DNA from 3 places in the Rhizobium sp. GW821-FHT14E12 genome. Region 2 is predicted to be linked to each of the others. Evidence: riboswitches for the same ligand, from Rfam matches in the RefSeq annotation. Region 2 holds a riboswitch; each other region holds the start of a gene.

Region 1 (6,557 bases), on a different contig from region 2:
ATGACGGTGGCATCCGCGAAAGCCGGGTGCAGCGCATAGGCTGCGTTCAGCAATTCCATCAACGAACGCGCCGCGATCGGCCCGTCGAACTCGGTCTCGATCATCGTCGCGCCGACCATGAAAAGGCCGCCGCCGCGCGGGACGATATAGACGGGAATGCGCGGATGCAGCAGGCGAACGGGCCGGGTGAGTTCGACCTCATCGGTCTGAAGGTAGAGCATTTCGCCTCGCACACCGCGCAGGTCTGGGGTCTGTGCGATGCGCGCGCTGCCGGTGCAATCGACAATATCGTCGAAACTCTGTTCGCTTGCAGTCTCGCTGACGAAGGTAACGCCCTGCCTGCCAAGCTTTTCCTGCAGTGCTCTCAACACTCGCCGGGGATCGAGATGGGCTTCGCGCGCAAAGAACAGGCCTTGCCGGAAGCGCCCGGCAAGCGCCGGTTCGAGCACGGAAACCTCGCCTTCCTCCACCCATTCATAACCCGTTGTGCGGCTGGAGAAGCGCTTCAACTCTCCATGATCGCGCGCCGGCGCCACCACCAGTGTCCCGCTTCTGTGTACCTCTCCAGGCAGGATCGAGTCCCACCGGTCGGCGGCATCGAACCCGCGGGTCAGCACGGCCTCTTCGGCGCTTTCACGCTCGCACCAGGGCGCCAGCATGCCGCCCGCAAGCCAGGATGCGGCATGGCCGAACCCTGGACGCGGGTCGAAGACCGTGACGTCGGCACCACGGGCATGGAGTTCATGCGCGACCGTGAGGCCGGCGACGCCGGCCCCTTTGACGAGGATACGCATCTCAGCCGGCCGAAGGCTCGGCGGCATCGACGGGCATGTAGAGATCGCCGCCCTCGCGGTATTTTGCCGCCATCGCCTCCAGGCCTTCCTTCTGTGCCTCGGCGCGGATGTCGTGCGAAATCCGCATCGAGCAGAATTTCGGGCCGCACATGGAGCAGAAATGCGCGACCTTATGTGCCTCCTTCGGCAGCGTTTCGTCGTGGAAGCTGCGGGCGGTTTCCGGGTCCAGCGAGAGGTTGAACTGATCCTCCCAGCGGAATTCGAAACGAGCGCGGGAGAGCGCGTCGTCGCGCAGCTGCGCGGCCGGATGTCCCTTGGCAAGGTCGGCGGCGTGGGCGGCGATCTTGTAGGTGATGACGCCGGTCTTGACGTCGTTGCGATCCGGAAGACCCAGATGCTCCTTCGGGGTGACGTAGCAGAGCATCGCCGTGCCGAACCAGCCAATCATCGCCGCACCGATGCCTGAGGTGATGTGGTCGTAGCCGGGCGCGATGTCGGTCGTGAGCGGCCCGAGCGTATAGAAGGGCGCTTCGCCGCAGACGGCGAGCTGCTTGTCCATGTTTTCCTTGATCTTGTGCATCGGCACATGGCCGGGGCCTTCGATCATCACCTGGCAATCCCTAGCCCAGGCGATTTTGGTCAGCTCGCCAAGTGTTTCCAGCTCGGCGAACTGGGCGGCATCATTGGCATCGGCGATCGAGCCGGGGCGCAGGCCATCGCCGAGCGAGAAGGAAACGTCATAGGCGCGGCAGATGTCGCAGATCTCCTCAAAATGCTCGTAGAGGAAGCTTTCGCGGTGATGATGGAGACACCACTTGGCCATGATCGAGCCGCCGCGCGAGACGATGCCGGTGACGCGGTTGACGGTGAGCGGGATGTAGTGAAGCCGCACCCCGGCATGGATGGTGAAATAGTCGACGCCCTGTTCGGCTTGCTCGATCAGCGTATCGCGATAGACCTCCCAGGTGAGGTTTTCGGCAATGCCCTCAACCTTTTCCAGCGCCTGGTAGAGCGGCACGGTGCCGATCGGCAGCGGCGAGTTGCGGATGATCCATTCACGGATATTGTGGATGTTGCGGCCGGTCGAAAGGTCCATGACGGTATCGGCACCCCAGCGCGCCGCCCAGACCATTTTCTCGACCTCTTCGGCCATCGACGAGGTGACGGCCGAGTTGCCGATATTGGCGTTGATCTTCACCAGGAAATTGCGGCCGATGATCATCGGTTCGGCTTCCGGGTGATTGATGTTGGCCGGGATGATTGCCCGTCCCGCCGCCACTTCCTGGCGGACGAATTCCGCCGTTACATGGTCCGGAATATGGGCGCCGAAGCTCTCGCCGTCGCGGACCATGGCTTCCGCCTGCGCCTTGCGGCCAAGGTTTTCGCGGATGGCGATGAACTCCATCTCGGACGTAATGATGCCGGCGCGCGCATAGGCGAGCTGGGTGACGGCCTTGCCGTCCTTGGCGCGCAATGGCTGGCGTAGCGAGGGAAATTCGGGCGTCAGCCTCTCGCCGCTGGCAAAGCCATTGTCTTCCGGGCGGACATGGCGGCCCTGATAGGCTTCGACATCGCCACGGGCGAGCACCCAGTCACGGCGCAGATCGGCAAGGCCCTGCTCGATACGGATATCGGCGCCCTCGATCGTGTAGGGGCCGGAGGAATCATAGACGATGACGGGCGGCTCGCCCGATGTCGGGTGGAGGCTGATTTCGCGCATCGGCACGCGGATATCGGGGTGGATGTCTCCGGGAATGTAGATCTTCCGGGATGCCGGTAACGGGCCGGTGGTGACTGTCGGGGTTACATTCTTTGCGGCGATATTCATGGTTTGAGGCTCCAAGTTGCGATTGGAGACCCAGTCCTTAGCCGGAATGATGAAAAGACTCCGGCTCGGATTCCACGCGTGAATCCATAAGCCTTTCGAGCGCTTGCACCGTCCCTACGCCAGTATGAACTGGATCAGGTTCAACGGGTCACTGCGCCACAATCGGCAAAGCCGAGTTGTCCAGCAGTATCTCAGCCCCTTGACGGGACCCCCCTGGTGAATGTCTTGAAGGCTATGCTCTCGGTTCGGGTGATGTCAACCCCGCAGGTGAGGTGATGACACCGACGCTTGGCTGCGAGACGATCCGGCCAACTGGCAAGGCTATGTTTTCGGCGCGCTCGTCGTTTCACGGGTCACGAGCTCGAAGCCGACATTCAGGCGGCTTTCCATCGGTTGCCCGGCGGCGCCGTCCGGCTCCAGGATGGATAGCAGCAACTCCCCGGTCTTTCGGCCGATCATCGCGGCATCGACGCGGATGGTCGACAGTGCCGGTACGCATTGGTGGGCAATATCGAAATCGCCGAAGCCGAGAATGGAAAGGTCGTCCGGAACGGCAATCTTGCGGCGATGACATTCCATCAGCGCGCCGACGGCGGAAATGTCGGAAACCGCAAAGATGGCCTGAACGTCGGGCGCTCGTTGGAGAAGCGTGCTCAGCGCCCCCGCCCCATGATCGTAGGACGAGGGCGCGGCATTCTGGCGAATGATGTAATCATCTGAAAGATCTGCTTCGCGAAGGGCCGAGGCAAATCCCAGCAGGCGGCTTTCGCCGCGAAAGTCGGTGGCGTCTGCCGTGACGGCCGATCCGATGGCGCCGATGCGGCGATGGCCGAGAGAGATGAGATGCCGGGCGGCCAGGCGCCCGACCTCGTAGTTGGAAAAGCCGACCGCATGGTCAACCGGGTGTTCCGATACGTCCCAGATTTCGACGATCGGAATGCCCGCCCGCAGCAGCATCTCGTTGGTCGCCTTGGTGTGGACCGCGCTGGCGATGACGATGGCGTCCGGACGTCGCGCCAGCATTGCGCGAACGATGCGCTCTTCCTCCGTCAGGCTATACATGGTGTAGCCGATCAGGAGCTGATAGTCGGCGGCGCGGAGCGCACCCGCAAGGCCCTGCGCGGTGTCGGCGAAATTCGCGTTGGTCAGCGTCGGCAGGATCGCGGTGATGAAGTTGGTCCGGCGCGAGGAAAGTGAGCTGGCGGTCCGGTCCGGCACATAACCGAGTTGCTCGATCGCCGTCATCACGCGGTTGCGCGTCGGTTCGGCGACCAGCGTCGGGTCAGTCAGCACGCGCGACACGGTCATCTTCGAAACGCCGGCGAGCCGCGAGACGTCGCTCATGGTCGCCTTGCGGGAAAAATCTGAAGGATGCGCCACGGTTTCCCCTGTTTTCGGCTCACGCAATCCGCTGGTAGACGAGATGGTAGAACCGGCCATCGCACATGCTCATCATCTCGTCGGTGATGACGCGGCCCTCCAGGCGAACGGGTGAGGCGAGCGCCTCTTCCACGGCTTCCATCGACGGATAATCGATTTCCTGGACCATGATGATCGGCGCGGCTCCGGGGTCGCTGCGCCCGGTTCGCATCACACGCACGGCCTGGGCATTCGGCATGCGCTTCCACACGGGTAGCAGCTTTTCCTCGACGATGCGAAAGAATTCCTCTTCGCGGCCGGCATGGATTGCGCCCTCGAAAATCGCGGACCGTGTGAACATGAATCTTCCTCCCTTGAAGCTCTGTCGAAATTGCAGTGTCGTATCCGACTTGCAATGATACCGGTAACATGTTCTATTGCAACCACCAACCGAAATGGTGTGAACCGGATCGGGAGTGGCGGAAGAATACGAACGTTATCGTTTTGAATTCTGTGGGAGCGGAACAATCGGTCCAAAACTATTGGTTTTGGCAGGATAGTTTTCTCATCCATTTTCCCTATGTTACCGCAAACATAGGTGCCGCGAACAAGGTAGTGGTTTCTGTCGCGAGAGCTCCGGGGAGTGGGCCGCGGCGGAGTGTGACAAAGCACCAGATGGAGGAGCATCATGAACATTTCGAAATCCCTGCGTGGGATCGTGGCAGCAGTTGGTATTGTGGCCACTGGGCTGCTGGCGACGACACAGGCGCATGCGACGACGCTGAACGACATCATCTCGCGCGGCAAGGTGCGCATCGGCGTTTTGACCGGCGCGCCGCCGATGGGCATGATCGATGAAAAGGGCAATCCGAGCGGTTATGACGTCGACGTCGCCAATCTGATTGCCGGCTATCTCTCGCTGCCGGTGGAACTGGTTCCGCTGACGCCGCCGTCGCGCATTCCGGCGCTTCAGACCGGCAAGGTGGACTTCCTCGTCGCAACGCTGGCGCCGACCGGCGAGCGGGCGAAGACGGTAATGTTCACCCAGCCCTACAGCGCCTTCAACATGGATATCATTTCCGGTCCGGACCAGAAATTCGCCAAGTTGTCCGATCTCGAAGGCAAGCGCGTGGCGGTGAACCGTGGTTCGTCGCAGGAAACGGCGCTGCGCAAGGCGGCGGTTCCCGGTCTCGAAATCGTTGTCTATGAGGACGATTCCACCAGCGCGCAGGCGCTGATCGCCGGCCAGACCGACGCGGCGGCCGTGCCGTCCACGGTTGGCGAAGCGATCATCAAGCAGCGCCCGGATGCGGGTCTGCAGGTGGGCTTCACCTTCTTCCAGCAGGGCAACTCCATGGCGACGAAGATCGATGATTTCGAACTGCGCCAGTGGCTGAATACCTCGATCTATCTCATGAAGGTCTCCGGTGATCTCGACAAGATCTCGGTGAAGTGGACCGGCCGTCCGATGGCGCAGCTTCCGTCCTTCTGATCGGGTTTGCGTCCGAGCCTGCCGGCGGAGCATTCGCCGGCGGGCCGCGAAACCTCAACGGAGGTCCTCCATGTCCTATACATTTCAATTCAGCGCGCTCGCGCAATATCAGGGTGAATTCCTGAGCGGTCTCTGGTTGACCGTCAGGCTTTCGGTTCTGTCGATCATCCTCGGCTCCGCCTTCGGCATCGTGCTTGCCTCTCTGCGTTCCGTTCGGGGCAGGTGGGTGCGGTTTCTGGTCGACGCCTATGTCGAGGTCATCCGCAACACGCCCTTCCTGGTCCAGCTTTTCATCGTCTATTTCGGGCTGCCTGGCATCGGCCTCAGGGTCGGCGCCGATACCGCGGCGCTGATCGGCATGACCATCAATCTCGCGGCCTATTCGACGGAAATCATCCGGGCGGGTATCGAGGCGGTGCACAAGTCGCAGATCGAGGCGGGCGAGGCGCTCGGCTTCACGCGGTTCCAGATCTATCGCCATGTCATCATCGTGCCGGCCGTTGCCAAGGTCTATCCGGCGCTGTGCAGCCAGTTCGTGCTGATGATGCTGGCATCGAGCATCTGCTCGGCGATCTCGACCCATGAACTGGCCGCCTCGGCTGCTTTCGTGGAATCGCAGACCTACCGGTCCTTCGAGGTCTATATCGTCGTCACGCTGATGTATCTGGCGCTGGCGCTTGTGCTGCGCGCCGGCCTCGCGCTCGTCGGAATGTGGCTCTTCGGCCGCCGCGTCGCGCGTCGCACGATCACGGCCCTGCCGGAGGTACAGGCATGACACTCAGAACATTCGGCATCAACGAATTCACCTTCCTGCTGCAATCGCTGCAATGGACTGTCGTTCTGACGATCATTGCGCTGATCGGTGGCGGGCTCCTTGGCTTTGCCGTCGCGCTCGCCCGCACGTCGTCGATCAAGGCTGTGCGCATTGCCGCAGGCACCTATATCCAGGTGATCCAGGGCATTCCGGTCCTGATGATCCTCTTCCTGTCCTATTATGGGCTGAGCCTTGCCGGCTTCGAATTGCCGCCGCTGATTGCCGCGGGCGCGTCGATGACGATCTATGCCTCCGGCTATCTGGCGGAGA
Region 2 (6,557 bases):
TCGTGGCGCCGATCATGACGGCAATTGCCATCGTGTCGTACAATGTGCTGAACCTTTTGATGAGGCATCACCACACAGCAAAGCACGACATCTACCACGTTGTCGGAGCGCTCTTTGTTTTCGGCGCCTTCTACGGCGTGATTCGTTACATGCAGGCTTTGCCTGACGAAGACGAATAGGGTCCAAAGAACCGCCGGAGCGCAGCTTCGTCACAATCGACTGGAGCCGTTGCCCGATCTTCGGCTTCCATCCCAATATGAGATCGGGGCGGATATGTCATGAACGCCGCCCCAATAACTATCAACGATGCTGACTTGCAGCATGGATATAGTGCGCCGTTCGGGCCATCAGGTCCGAACGAATAACCGAGGATGTTGATACGTGGCTGATGTTTGTACGCAGGGTGTGGATACGGGTTTTGTTGCCCTGGGCTACGCCAAGATCGCACTGCTTGGTGTTGTGCAAGGTCTGACCGAGCTGCTGCCGGTTTCCTCCACTGCCCACATGCGGCTTGTGCCGGCTCTGCTCGGTTGGCAGGATCCGGGTTCGGCATTTTCTGCGGCGATGCAGCTCGCAGCACTCGCCGCGATCATCTCCTACTTCTGGAGTGACGTTCGCTATGTTGCCTTCGGATCTGTCGAAGCGATCCGGCAGAGGGATTGGCGGTCACCCGCGATACGGCTTGCGATTGCCATCATCATCGCGACGATCCCGATCGGCATCGCCGGCTTGCTGCTATCGTCGTCCCTGAACGCCTGCGGCACCTCCCTTCGCAGCCTCTGGGTCATCGGCATCGCCTGCCTCGTCATGGGCCTTCTTTTGGCGGCAGCCGAACTTTACAGCCGGCACAGGAAAGACATGGAGCAGATGACTTTGCTCGATGCGTTGTTCGTCGGCATTACCCAGGTCGGTGCCCTCATCCCTGGTGTATCGCGGTCCGGCTCGACGCTGACCGGAGCGTTGTTTCTTGGCTTGAAGCGCGACGAGGCCGCCCGGTTCTCCTTTCTCTTAGGATTGCCGGCAATCGCCTTGGCCGGACTGAAGGAGCTATTGACGCTTTATAAGGCGCATATTCCGATGGAGGCATGGTCGGTGCTGATCGTCGGGCTGATCGTCGGCTGCGTCTCGTCCTTCGTGGCGATTTGGGGCCTGATGCGCTTCCTCGAGCGCTTCTCCACCTGGCCGTTCGTGATCTACCGCGTCGTGCTGGGCGTCGTCATCCTCTTCGGCGTGTTCGCCTTGGGTTGGAGCTAAGCGGTCTCTTTTGCGCTATTCGACCTGTTTGCCACCTGCTATGTGGCCCGGCAGACGAGACATAGCGACGGGACCAGAATGATGGAAGTAAGAGACAGCAACGGAACACTGCTTGCCGACGGCGACAGTGTGACCCTGATCAAGGATCTGAAGGTCAAGGGAACATCCGTGACCTTGAAGCGCGGCACGCTGATCAAGGGCATTCGTCTCACCGGCAATGAGGACGAGATCGAATGCCGGGCTGAGAAAGTCAAGGATCTGGTTCTCAGAACCGAGTTTCTGAAGAAGGCCTGATGTGGTGTCATTGCCGTTTTCGCAAAAGCGGCAATGACTTGCAGATGACGGTAATAGCGAAGCTTTAGCGACGCTACCCGAAGACCAACCCGCCATCCACGATAAGGTTCTGACCGGTCACCGCCCGCGCCCAGGGGCTTGCGAAGAAGAGCACTGCATCCGCCGCTTCTTCCGGTGTCGTCACGCGGCGAAGCGGCGTGTTTGCGGCAATGAGATCGAACACGGCCTCTGGCGTGGCGCTGCTGGCATCGGTGGTACGGAGCAATCCGCCGGACACCATGTTGACCGTGATGCCCTGCGGCCCGAGTTCGGCTGCAGCCGTTCGCGTCAGCGAGAGCAGGGCGGCTTTGGCGGCGGTGTAGTCGTGATAGGGCACGACCGGGTTCTGGAAGAGGTTCGTGCCGATGGTGACGACGCGACCGAAGCCGGCTTTTGCCATGGAGGGGCGCGCGGCCTGAATAAGATTGAGAGCGCCTTGCAATGCGGTGTCGAGTTGCGCGGCAATGGCCGTCCAGTTCAACTCGTCGAGCTTCGAACGGGCGTCGCCGTTGAAGCTGAAATCAGCAAGCGCATTGTGGACGATGGTGGTCGGCGCGCCGAAATGCGCCGTGACTTTCTCCACCAGTCTTTTCGTTTCGTCCAGGCTGCGGATATCCGCCTGGAACGCTTGGGCGTGGTCGCCGAGCCGGGCTGCTAGTGCCTCGGCAGGCTCGCGGCTGGCGCGATAATTGATGGCGACCTTCGCGCCTTCGCGGGCAAAGGCGCCCGCGATCGCCGCGCCGAAGCCGCGGCCGGCGCCGGAGACGATGACGATTTGCTGGTTAAGAGGCAGGCTCATTTTGTGCGTCCTTCTATGTCTAGCCATAGTTCATGAAAATGCTGAACCGGCCCGTGGCCGCTGCCAACCGAGAGCGTTCCGGCCGCGGCAACTGCGCCGGCAAGATAATGCTTGGCGGTGGCGACGGCTTCCGTGAGCGCTGCGCCCTTGGCGAGTTCGGCGGCCAGGGCGCTGGACAGGGTGCAGCCGGTTCCGTGCGTGTTTTTGGTCGGAACGCGGCTGGCTTCAAACCAGATCAGGCCCTCCGGACTTGCAAGCACATCAGGGCTTTCATCGCCATCGAGATGGCCGCCTTTGATCAGAACGGCCAGAGGGCCGAGCTTTGCCAGAGCTTGCGCCTGTCGCGCCATCGCCTCGCGATCTTCAGCAACCGGTTCGTGCAGAAGGGCTGCCGCTTCGGGCAGGTTGGGCGTCAGCAGCGTGGCGAGTGGCAACAGCCGCCGGGTCAGAACATCAACGGCGTCGGCGGCAAGCAGTGCCGCACCGCCCTTGGCGATCATCACCGGGTCGAGGATGATCGGAACGTCTCGATGCGGCGCGAGTGCGTCGACGACGGCCTCGGCGATGGCTGCATTCGCGATCATGCCGATCTTGACGGCGTCGACGCGGACATCGGCAAAGATCGCCGCGATCTGATCGGCGACGAATTGCGGCGGGACGGGATGAACGCCTGAAACGCCTTGTGTGTTCTGAGCGGTCAGGGCGGTCAGCGCCGCCATCCCGTAGACACCACGCGCCGAAAAGGCCTTCAGATCCGCCTGGATGCCGGCGCCGCCGGAGGGGTCGGAACCGGCGATGGAAAGAACGTTCCGGATCATTGGCGTGCCTCTCTGATGGCTTTGGCGATCTTAGTGGCTGCGGCCTGTGGATCCAGTGTGCCGCATATGGCGGAAACAACGGCGATGCCGTCGGCACCGGCTAACAGTGCTTCGGCCGCATGCCCGGCCTTCAAGCCGCCAATTGCGACTGACGGGACGGGGCAGAGATCGATCATACGGGCAAGGCCCGCAAAGCCGATCGGCTGCTTGTGGTCAGGCTTTGTCGGCGTCGCGAAAACCGGACCGATCCCGGCGTAATCTACGAGGGCGGGGTCAATGGCGGCGGCAAGTGTCTCGGTTTCTACCGAGAGGCCGAGGATCACATCCGGGCCGATCAGACGGCGAGCGGTGCGGGCGTCCATGTCGTCCTGGCCGATATGCAGGCCGTCGGCCTCGATTGCGATTGCCGCCTCGACATCGTCATTGACGATCAGGCGCGCGCTCGTGCCTGCCAGTGCCTGCTTCAGCGCAAGGCCGGTTTCGATCATGCTTGCGGTCGAGGCATGCTTGTCGCGCAGTTGCACGATGGTGGCACCGCCGGCAACGGCGGCGCGTGCGGTTTCCACCATGCCGATACCGGCGCAGAGCACCGGATCGAGGACGAGATAGAGGGAGAGATCGAACTGCTTCATAGTGAGATGACTCTTGCTTCGCTGTCGATCGCCTTTTCATCAAGCGCGGCCAGCGCATCGAGGAAGCGCCATGAAAACGAACCGGGTCCGTCGGCTTCGCGGCCTGCTCGTTCACCTGCCACGGCGAAGGTGGCGAGTGCTGCGACGGTTGCGGCAAGCGGGTGGTCCGGTCTTGTCGCCGCGAAGGCGCCGACGAGGCAGGTGAGCGAGCAACCGAGCGCGGTCACCTGCGGCATGAGCGGCGAACCGCCCTCGATGCGGCTGGCCCTGTTTCCGTCGGTGACGAAATCCGTGGCGCCGGTGACGGCAACGATCGACCGATGTTTTTGGGCAAGCAGGACCGCGCCTTCCTCGGCCAGTTCGACCGGATCGCGGCTGTCCACGCCCTGGCCTCGGCTGACGCCGCCGGCAAGCGCAATGATTTCCGAGGCATTGCCCCGGATGATCGTCGGATGCAGTTCCAGCAACTGCGCGACCGCCCTGCGCCTGAAGGCGGTGGCATAGTGTGCGACGGGATCGAGAACCCAGGGCTTGCCGGCCTTGTTTGCCGCCTGCGCCGCCGATGTCATGCCGGCCAGCCAGCCGCTGGAAAGCGTACCGATATTGATCGTCAACGCGCCGGAGATCGCAGCGAACTCTCCGGCCTCCTCTTCTGCATGCACCATCGCGGGAGAGGCGCCGGCGGCGAGCATCACATTCGCGGCGATGTTCATCGCGACGAAGTTGGTGATGCATTGCACCAGCGGCGGGTTTGCCCGCATGGTCGTCAATAGACTGCCTGGAGTGGTCTGGTCTTGCATGTCGCCCTTTCGGGCGGGGCGAGACGCGAAGGGAGACGACGCAACATGCCGGGACCCCGAGCGACTCCCTCCGCCAGCATGATCTGGTTCAGGTTCAAAGGGTACTTCTCAGCCCGTCATCGACGGACGCCCCTGTCTCTCAATCGCTATCGTTTTCGCAGAGAAAGATTGCCCTGTCACCAGCAAATCGCAGATCGCTGTACGGGCGAGGGGAGGCAGAGCGGACGGGCTACCTGTCGTATGCTGCGTGACCCATGCGCCGTTTGCATGGGTGCACTGAAGTCTTGTCTATACAATCAACGAGGGTTTCGCACTATATCACTCTCATCGAAGCGGATGGAGCGCCAAGCACGGCAGCTCAGCTTCGAATACCCTAGGAAAGGGGATCATCATGAACGTAGCACGCTCTTTTAACAACTGGCTCAAGTATCGTCAGACGGTCGCCGAACTGGGCCGTATGTCCACGCGCGAACTGCATGACCTCGGCATCGGCCGTAGCGAAATCCGCAACGTCGCTCGTGCGGCCGTTGTTCGCTAACAGCGTAAAACGCTGATCTACAGTCAAAATTCTGCTGGCGCCTGCTTCTTCCCGAGCGGGCGCTTTTGTTTTGAGTGCACGCTAGGTGAAGCTCGGCCCTTCGGGTGAGGGATCTGCGGCCTGGAAGCCTCCTGCTTTTCGCATAACGCATAGCTGCCCTGCAAATAAATGCCTATGAAGTAAGCAGATCTAGTGTATAGTCATATTTATCGAAGCGATGCACCTCCTCCCGCAGAGCTTCGATGATGTGGGCGCCTTATCCTCCTCCCAAGGTCGCCTGCGGGAACAGCAGCACTCCTCCTCCCAGCTGCTGTTCGGTTCTTTTCGAAAAGCCTGCCGCACCTCCTCCCGCGGCAGGCTTTTTCGTTTCTGGGCCGAGGCTGAATTTCTCCAGCCGCTCGGCTGGGAAGTCATCCATAACCTGGCACCAAATTCCTGACGCCAATGTGATCCCGCCCTCTCGTAAAAATTGATCGTGCCCCCTATGTGCGTAGTAGAGAACGCGCTAGATCGGTCGTTACATCGCAATTGTATCTGCCGAAAATCAGGAGTTTGAGCATGACCGATTCTGCCGAATACACGCCGCCGAAGATCTGGGTCTGGAACAAGGCGAATGGCGGCCAGTTTGCCAATATCAACCGTCCGATCGCCGGGCCGACCCACGAGAAGGAATTGCCGATCGGCCGCCATCCCCTCCAGCTCTATTCGCTTGGAACGCCGAACGGGGTGAAGGTCACGATCATGCTCGAGGAGCTGCTGGCTCTCGGCCATAGCGGCGCCGAGTATGATGCCTGGTTGATCAAGATCGGCGAAGGCGACCAGTTCGGAAGCGGTTTCGTCGACGTCAATCCAAACTCCAAGATCCCGGCGCTGCTGGATCGCAGCAGCCCGACGCCAATCCGGGTCTTCGAATCCGGCTCGATCCTGACCTATCTCGCCGAAAAATTCGGCGCTTTCCTGCCGACTGAGCAGCCGGCGCGCGCCGAATGCCTGTCCTGGCTGTTCTGGCAGATGGGGAGCGCTCCCTATCTCGGTGGTGGCTTCGGCCATTTCTATGCCTATGCCCCCACGAAAATCGAATATGCGATCGACCGCTTCGCCATGGAGGTGAAGCGCGAACTCGACGTGCTCGACCGCCGTCTGGCCGATAGCGAATATCTTGGAGGTAAGGACTATACGATCGCCGACATCGCTGTCTGGCCCTGGTATGGTGGTCTGGTGAAGGGCTGGCAGTATGGCGCGGCCGAGTTCCTTCAAGTGCAGGATTACAAGAACGTTCAGCGCTGGGCCGAGGCAATCTTCGCACGGCCTGCCGTGAAGCGCGGGCGCATGGTCAACCGCATGTCCGGCGACCCTTCCGAACAGCTGCGGGAACGCCATGAC
Region 3 (6,557 bases), on a different contig from region 2:
CTGATCCTTCGTCCCGCGTTCTTGCTCTGCTTCAGTGCCTGTATCCCACTCATTTCGCTGCCATACCGGCTGGGCGCCAAACTTGCTTGATCATGACCCGGCCCATCATGGCCGTGTGTCGTTTAAGATTGCATCCATCGCGATCAGACCTGAGTTCGACCGGATGATCCAAGCTTTTGCTGTAGCCGATTTCGGCAGCCGTTGCATAGCGAGACTCCGCTTAAATGTGACTGCGTTGTATTTTGGCAAGCATTTACGAGGACTTTCAGCCGGATGCCGCGACGAAATTAAGGCGAAATCGCCGCTGAAATGCTGCATTGCGCCTAATGTTGTAAAAATGTGATCAGCGCCGGGATGCCGTCGTGCTCCAGGAAGCGGTCGATGGGGCCCGCAAGCCGGATGGTACCGCCGTCGATGAAGATTGCGTGATCGGCAAGACGCCGGACTTCCGAGGGATCATGAGAGACGATCAGCACCGTATTGCCGGTTTCGCGGTGAAGAGCGGCCAGAAGCTCGGCCATGCCGGAGCGCAGGCCGGGGTCGAGCGCGGCAAAGGGTTCGTCGAGCAGCAGGATCGGCTTGTCGCGCACCAGCGCCCGGGCAAAGGCGGCGCGTTGCCGTTCGCCGCCCGAGAGCGTGCCCGGCTTGCGCCGCTCGAAACCGGCAAGGCCGACGCGCGCAAGCGCCTCGGATATGCGTTTCCGGTCCTCCGTCGAAAGCTTCAGTGATGGGCTGATGCCGAGCCCGACATTGGTGAAGAGATCGAGATGGGCGAAGAGGTTGCTGTCCTGGAAGACCAGCGACACAGGCCGCTCTGAGGGATGCAGGCCTGTTGCGTCCTGCCCGGCGAGCAGGATGCGGCCACGGTCCGGCGTCTCGAAGCCGGCGAGCAGGTTGAGGAAGGACGATTTTCCCGATCCGGAAGGGCCAGTGATGGCGATGATCTTGCCCTGCGGCAGATCGCAGTCGAAGCGGAAATCATGCGTGCCGAGCCGCAGCTCGACGCCCGTCATCGCAATGCTCCATTCCGCCATGTCTTGCCCGTCAGTCATTCCGCCTGCCTTCGTCTTCATGCCTGCCCTGTCCGGCCGTACCGGCGATGGTCAGCAGAAGACATACCAGCCCCAGAATGAAAGCAAGCCCGTCGGCATCGTTGGTGCGGTAGCTGCCGAGCTTGCTGTAGACCAGCCATGGCAGCGTCATCAGGCTGTCGGAGCCAAAAAGAGCGACAGCGCCGAGATCGCCGAGCGATAGCGCCATGGCGAAGGAAAGCGCTGTGAAGAAGGGTTTACGCAGGCCGGGCCAGTCGATCAGCCGTAGCCGTGCCATACCCTGAAGTCCGAGACTCGCGGCGAGGCGTTCGGTGCGGCGGCGATGGACGATATAGGCCGGTTCGATGACGCGGATGACGAAGGGCAGCGCCATCAGGGCGTTGATGGCGACGATCAGCAGTGCGGCGAAGCGGGCGGGATCTCCGAGCGGCCGCAGCGCCAGGAACCATCCGGTCGCCAGAACGATCGGCGGCACCAGCAGGACCAGTGAGGAGGTGCCGCTCAAACCGATGGCCAGCCCGCGCAGGCCGGATGCTTTGCGGCGCTCGACCAATATGGTCGAGCGGGCACGGACAATGGCAAAAGAGGTCAGCACCGCCAGAAGGCCGGCGGCGAGGGCGATGGCAAGGCTCGTTGCGGTCGCCTGTAGGAAGATCGTCTGGGTGACGAGCTTCAGAAGATCGGCCTTGAGACCGGTAACGACCACCGAGGCGAGCGGCAGGCCGATGAACAGGGCGGCAAGCAGCAGCAGCGCGCCGTCGATCCATCGGGCGGCGGGCAATGTTCCGTCGATCCGCCGTGTTGCGCGCCCGCTCGTCAATCCGTGATCGTTCGGTGCCGGCATCAGTGTCATGGCGCCGAGAATGGCGGCGGTGACGACGATTTGCAGCAAGGACAGGGTGACGGCGCGGCCGGGATCGAAATCGAAGCGCAGCGCCTGATAGATCGCCACCTCGATCGTGGTCGCCGCCGGACCGCCGCCCAGCGTCAGCACCAGCGTGAAGCTGGTGGCGCAGAGCATGAAGATCAGACCGGCGATACCGGGAATGAGGCCGCGTAGCACCGGCCATTCGATGAAACGGAAGACGGAGCCGGGGCGCATGCCAAGCCCGCTGGCCATCAGCCAATATTCCGCCGGCACGCGCTCGAGCCCGGCCAGCATCAGGCGGGCTGCCAGCGGCAGGTTGAAGAAGACATGGGCGAGCAGAATGCCCGTCAGCCCGTAGATGCTGACCGGCTGCGACAGGCCGAGGCTCGTCAGTGCCTGATTGATGATGCCCTGGCGTCCCCAGATGCCGAGCAGGCCGAGCGCGCCGATCAGCACCGGCAGGCCCATGGGGACGGCCATCAACCGGATCAGCCAGAGCCGGCCCGGAAAGCGCGGCTGTCGGGCCAGCGCGCGGGCGATCGGGATCGCAAGGAGGATGGAGAGCAGGGTGGAGAGCGTCGCCTGCAGCAGAGTGAAGCGCAGCACGCGGAGAATATAGGGGTCGGCAAGCGGGTTGCCGTCGCCGGATCTGATGCCGGCGGCAAGCAGGGTGACGATGGCGACACCGATGAAGACGGCGATGCCGGCGAGGCTGAATGCTCCGCCGGCAATGGCATGTCGTCTCTCGGGCGCCGTCAGTATCATGTCGGCGTCAGTTGGTGCTGGTGGCCGTCAGCCATTCGTCGATCCAGGCCTTGCGGTTCTTCTCGACTTCGTCCGGGCTCATCAGGAAGGTCTTGGCGGGAACGACCAGCTTGCCGAAGGCATCCGGCAGCGGCTCGGAGGTGGCCGAGACCGGCATCATCCAGTTGTTGGTCGGGATGGTGTCCTGGAAGCCGGGCGAGACCATGAACTTCAGGAAGTCGCGGGCAAGATCCTTGTTCGGTGACGACTTGATCAGGCCGGCCACTTCGATCTGGATGTAATGACCTTCGGAGAAGGAGGCGGCCTGATAGCGGTCGGTCTTCTCCTCGATCATGTGATAGGCGGCCGAGGTCGTATAGGAGAGCACCATCGGCGCTTCGCCCTTGGTGAAGAGGCCATAGGCTTCCGACCAGCCGGGCGTCACGGTCAGGATGCGGCCCTTGAGCTTCGTCCAGGCGTCGGCCGCCTTGTCGCCATAGACCGACTTGACCCAGAGCAGCAGGCCGAGGCCCGGCGTCGAGGTGCGCGGGTCCTCGATGACGATCTTCTGCGACGGATCGCCCTCGACCAGTTCCTTCAGGCTCTTTGGCGGGTTCTTGATCGTCTGGGTGTCGTAGATCACGGCGAAATGGCCGTAGTCGTAGGGGACGAAGACATCGTCTTTGAAATCGCCGGGAACCTTGAGGGCCGAGGTATCGACGCCGCTGGTGTCGAACAGGCCGGTGTCCTTGGCCTCGCTGACGAGGTTGGTGTCGAGGCCGAGAACGACGTCGGCCTTGGTGGCCGCGCCTTCCAGCTTCAGCCGGGAGAGCAGCGCCACGCCGTCGGTGACACTGACATAGTTGACCGTGCAGCCGCAGGTCTTCTCGAAGGCGGCCTTGACCTTGGCGCCGGGACCCCACTCGGCGGTGAAGCTTTCATAGGTGTATATGGTCAGCGTCTTGTCGGCGGCCTCCGCGGCCTGCGCGGCAAGAAGCGTGGTGCCGGCGGCAAAAGCCAGCCCGGCAAAGAATGTCATCAGCGATCGGTTGGGCATGGCAGCGCCTCCTCTTGGTTTCATCTTGAACGGGAAAAGGGCGCTATGATTTCGTCACGCGTCTAATCCCTCCGCCGGTGTTAGCCGGATCAGGTTCCGCGGGTTGACCGGTGAAGGCCTCTCAGCCAGATGTCTTTGAAAGACATAAGGCACCCCGTTAGAGCGTTGGCAGATTTAGCCTCGTGATGAAGGGATGACAAGGGGGATGATTCTCTTGTCGGTTGCGGCGATGCGCGACTTATTCCGCGGCGTGAGCGGCGGCTTGGCTGTCGAGCTTCTTGGCGGCGCTCGGAAGCTGGACGTTCTTCAGCGTGATCGAGGTCAGCAGGCCGATGAAGCAGATGGCGGCGGCCGTCATGAACAACGGGCTGAAGGCACTGGCATAGGCGCTGGCGACCGCTTCGCGCGTGGCGTCCGGCAGGGCGGCCATCATCTTCGGCGTTAGCTCCTTGATGTTGGGAACACCGGGAATGGAGACGCCGACATTACCGAGCTTGGCGGCGATGATGGCGCCGTAGATGGAGATGGCGATCGAGGCGCCGCCCATGCGCGACAGCGTCACGGCGCCGGTGGCCGCTCCGACATCGCGGCTGGCGGCGGTGTTCTGGATGCCGATGACCGGTACCTGTTGGGCAAGACCGATGCCGATGCCGTGCAGCAACATCAGGGCGCCGATAAAGGCGATCGGCGTGCCGGCATGAACCTGTGCCAGTGTTGCGAAGGCGATGGTGCTGCAGGCGGCGCTGGCGATGGCAAAGGGCTTGTAGCGGCCCCTCGCCGAAATCAGCCGGCCGGCCGAAAGCGAGCCGCAGACGATGCCGCCGGTCAACAGGATGAAGAGTAGCCCCGCCACCGACGGCGACAGGCCGGTTGTCGTTTGCAGAAAGAGCGCGAAATAATTGACCATGCCGATCGCGACTGCGCCGCTGGTGATCGAGATGATCAAGAGCAGCCCGAAGGTCGGGTTGCGGAACAGCGTCAGCGGCACAATCGGCTCCGGTGCGCGGCGCTCGACGAAGATCCATGCGATTGCGCAAAGCGTACCGAAGGCGATGATCCCAAGGCATTGCGGCGACAGCAGCGAGCCGAAAAGTTCGGTGCCGTCGGCGGCAAGCACGATACTGGTGGTCGTGAGCGCTAATAGGATAGCGCCGGCATAGTCGATCTTCGGCTTACGGGCCGGCTTGCGGTAGGGCAGCATGAAAGCGAGGCCGGCAAGGACGATGAAGCCGATCGGTACGTTGACGAGGAAGATCGAGCGCCAGCCGAAGAGGTCGCTCATCGTGCCGCCGAGAACCGGGCCGATGGCGCCCGACGCCATCAGCACCAGGCTGGAATAGCTCTGGTAGCGGGCGCGCTCGCGCGGCTCGAAAAGGTCGGCGTTGACGGCGAAGATCGACACCAGGATGCCGCCGCCGCCAAGGCCCTGCAGGACGCGGGCGGCGATCAGCGTATCCATCGACACAGCAAGACCGCAGACGGCCGAGCCGATGGTAAAGATCGCGATCGCGGTCATCATCACATATTTGCGGCCGAAGAGGTCGCCGAGCTTGCCGTAGACCGGCATGACGGCGGACAGGGACAGCAGATAGGCGGAGCCAATCCAGCCGAAGCGTTCCAGATGCCCGAATTCGCCGACGATGGTCGGCAGCGCCGTCGAGACGATCTGGTTGTCGAGCGTTGCCATGAACATGGCGGTCATCAGGAAGAGAAAGAGGATGAGCCGGCGGCGGTGATCCGCAACGAGCGGTGCGGGCGTAGTCTGCATGTCCATGGAACGAGAAATCCGAGCTTGCCTGGAGTGCCGCGCGTTCGACCGAACGGGCATGGGTCGCTCCAGTTCCTGAATCCGCAGCATCTTGCTTTCGGGTAGGCTATTCGAGGGCAACATGTTGCAGGACAATATATATGCTATTGGCATATAATTGTCAACGGCAGATGAATGCCGTTTGCATATTTTAATATCGGCCCATCTTTGATATGCTGGCGGGATGACATCAGCAACGACCACACGAGAAATTGAAACGACGCCGCTGCCTGAGGACGAGAACCTGCTGCGCATCGGCCAGGTGATGACGCGTATGCGCCTGATGACGGGCCGCCGCATGATCGGGCGGCTGGCCATCCAGAACGTTGCGCCGGGGCTGGAGCTTTCGCATCTTGACGTCATCGATGCCGTCAGGCGGGCGGAAGTGTCCGGTGAAGTCACGGTCGGGGCGATCGCCGAGATCCTGCGTATCGACCCTTCGCGGGCAAGCCGCATCGTCGCCGAGATGGTGACCCGCGGCGTGCTGCGCCGCAAGGCATCGCAGGCCGATGCGCGGCGCATCGTCGTCGTGCTGACGACGCTCGGTCAAAGGCTGCTTGCCGAAATCCAGGCGCAGAAGTTCGCTCTCATCGAAAGCATCCTTGCGGATTGGTCGGCCGAGGATATCGAGGCCTTTTCGCATCTGTTCGACCGTTTTATCGGCGGCTATGAGCATGCTTTTCAGACGCGCCTCAAGGAAACCGCCGACTGAATGCCGGCTTGGCGCTCAACAGCGCTCTTCCTAGGGACATGTCTTTGCGCTATGGGCTTGGCACATGAGCCAATCCACGACCTTCACCATCCTCCTTGGCGGCGAGTTGCGCCTGACGGACCGGTTGCGCGCCGAGACGGCCGGCAGCCGTTTCATCGCGGCGGATGGCGGCATGCGCCATGCCGTGGCGCTGAATGCGACGCCCGAGCTCTGGGTCGGCGATTTCGACTCGACGCCAGCGGACCTGCGCAGCGCCTTTCCCGATGTACTGAAGCAGCCCTATCCGGCGGCGAAGGCTGCGACGGACGGCGAGATCG

The links. A riboswitch is a leader RNA that binds a small molecule or an ion and turns the genes downstream of it on or off. The one in region 2 is predicted to bind thiamine pyrophosphate.
Region 1: it holds a riboswitch for thiamine pyrophosphate, as region 2 does, so the genes downstream of both, thiC (phosphomethylpyrimidine synthase ThiC) here and thiM (hydroxyethylthiazole kinase) in region 2, are expected to answer to the same signal.
Region 3: it holds a riboswitch for thiamine pyrophosphate, as region 2 does, so the genes downstream of both, thiB (thiamine ABC transporter substrate binding subunit) here and thiM (hydroxyethylthiazole kinase) in region 2, are expected to answer to the same signal.

What each region holds. Positions count from the first base shown of each region.
Region 1 is NZ_JBXAPH010000003.1:548,902-555,458, forward strand. Features, by position in the region: gene thiO (glycine oxidase ThiO) at 1-794, opposite strand, end outside; gene thiC (phosphomethylpyrimidine synthase ThiC) at 796-2,622, opposite strand; TPP riboswitch at 2,716-2,847, opposite strand; gene AC1RO0_RS15835 (LacI family DNA-binding transcriptional regulator) at 2,944-3,966, opposite strand; gene AC1RO0_RS15840 (EthD domain-containing protein) at 4,022-4,342, opposite strand; gene AC1RO0_RS15845 (transporter substrate-binding domain-containing protein) at 4,670-5,473, shown strand; gene AC1RO0_RS15850 (amino acid ABC transporter permease) at 5,544-6,248, shown strand; gene AC1RO0_RS15855 (amino acid ABC transporter permease) at 6,245-6,557, shown strand, end outside.
Region 2 is NZ_JBXAPH010000002.1:588,377-594,933, reverse strand. Features, by position in the region: gene AC1RO0_RS10920 (hypothetical protein) at 1-179, shown strand, start outside; gene AC1RO0_RS10915 (undecaprenyl-diphosphate phosphatase) at 382-1,254, shown strand; gene AC1RO0_RS10910 (alkylphosphonate utilization protein) at 1,336-1,548, shown strand; gene AC1RO0_RS10905 (3-oxoacyl-ACP reductase) at 1,622-2,386, opposite strand; gene thiD (bifunctional hydroxymethylpyrimidine kinase/phosphomethylpyrimidine kinase) at 2,383-3,204, opposite strand; gene thiE (thiamine phosphate synthase) at 3,201-3,836, opposite strand; gene thiM (hydroxyethylthiazole kinase) at 3,833-4,636, opposite strand; TPP riboswitch at 4,685-4,780, opposite strand; gene AC1RO0_RS10885 (DUF1127 domain-containing protein) at 5,028-5,174, shown strand; gene yghU (glutathione-dependent disulfide-bond oxidoreductase) at 5,733-6,557, shown strand, end outside.
Region 3 is NZ_JBXAPH010000009.1:50,780-57,336, reverse strand. Features, by position in the region: gene AC1RO0_RS25730 (M48 family metalloprotease) at 1-53, opposite strand, end outside; gene AC1RO0_RS25725 (thiamine ABC transporter ATP-binding protein) at 324-1,052, opposite strand; gene thiP (thiamine/thiamine pyrophosphate ABC transporter permease ThiP) at 1,045-2,685, opposite strand; gene thiB (thiamine ABC transporter substrate binding subunit) at 2,693-3,721, opposite strand; TPP riboswitch at 3,771-3,888, opposite strand; gene AC1RO0_RS25710 (MDR family MFS transporter) at 3,960-5,495, opposite strand; gene AC1RO0_RS25705 (MarR family winged helix-turn-helix transcriptional regulator) at 5,713-6,240, shown strand; gene AC1RO0_RS25700 (thiamine diphosphokinase) at 6,305-6,557, shown strand, end outside.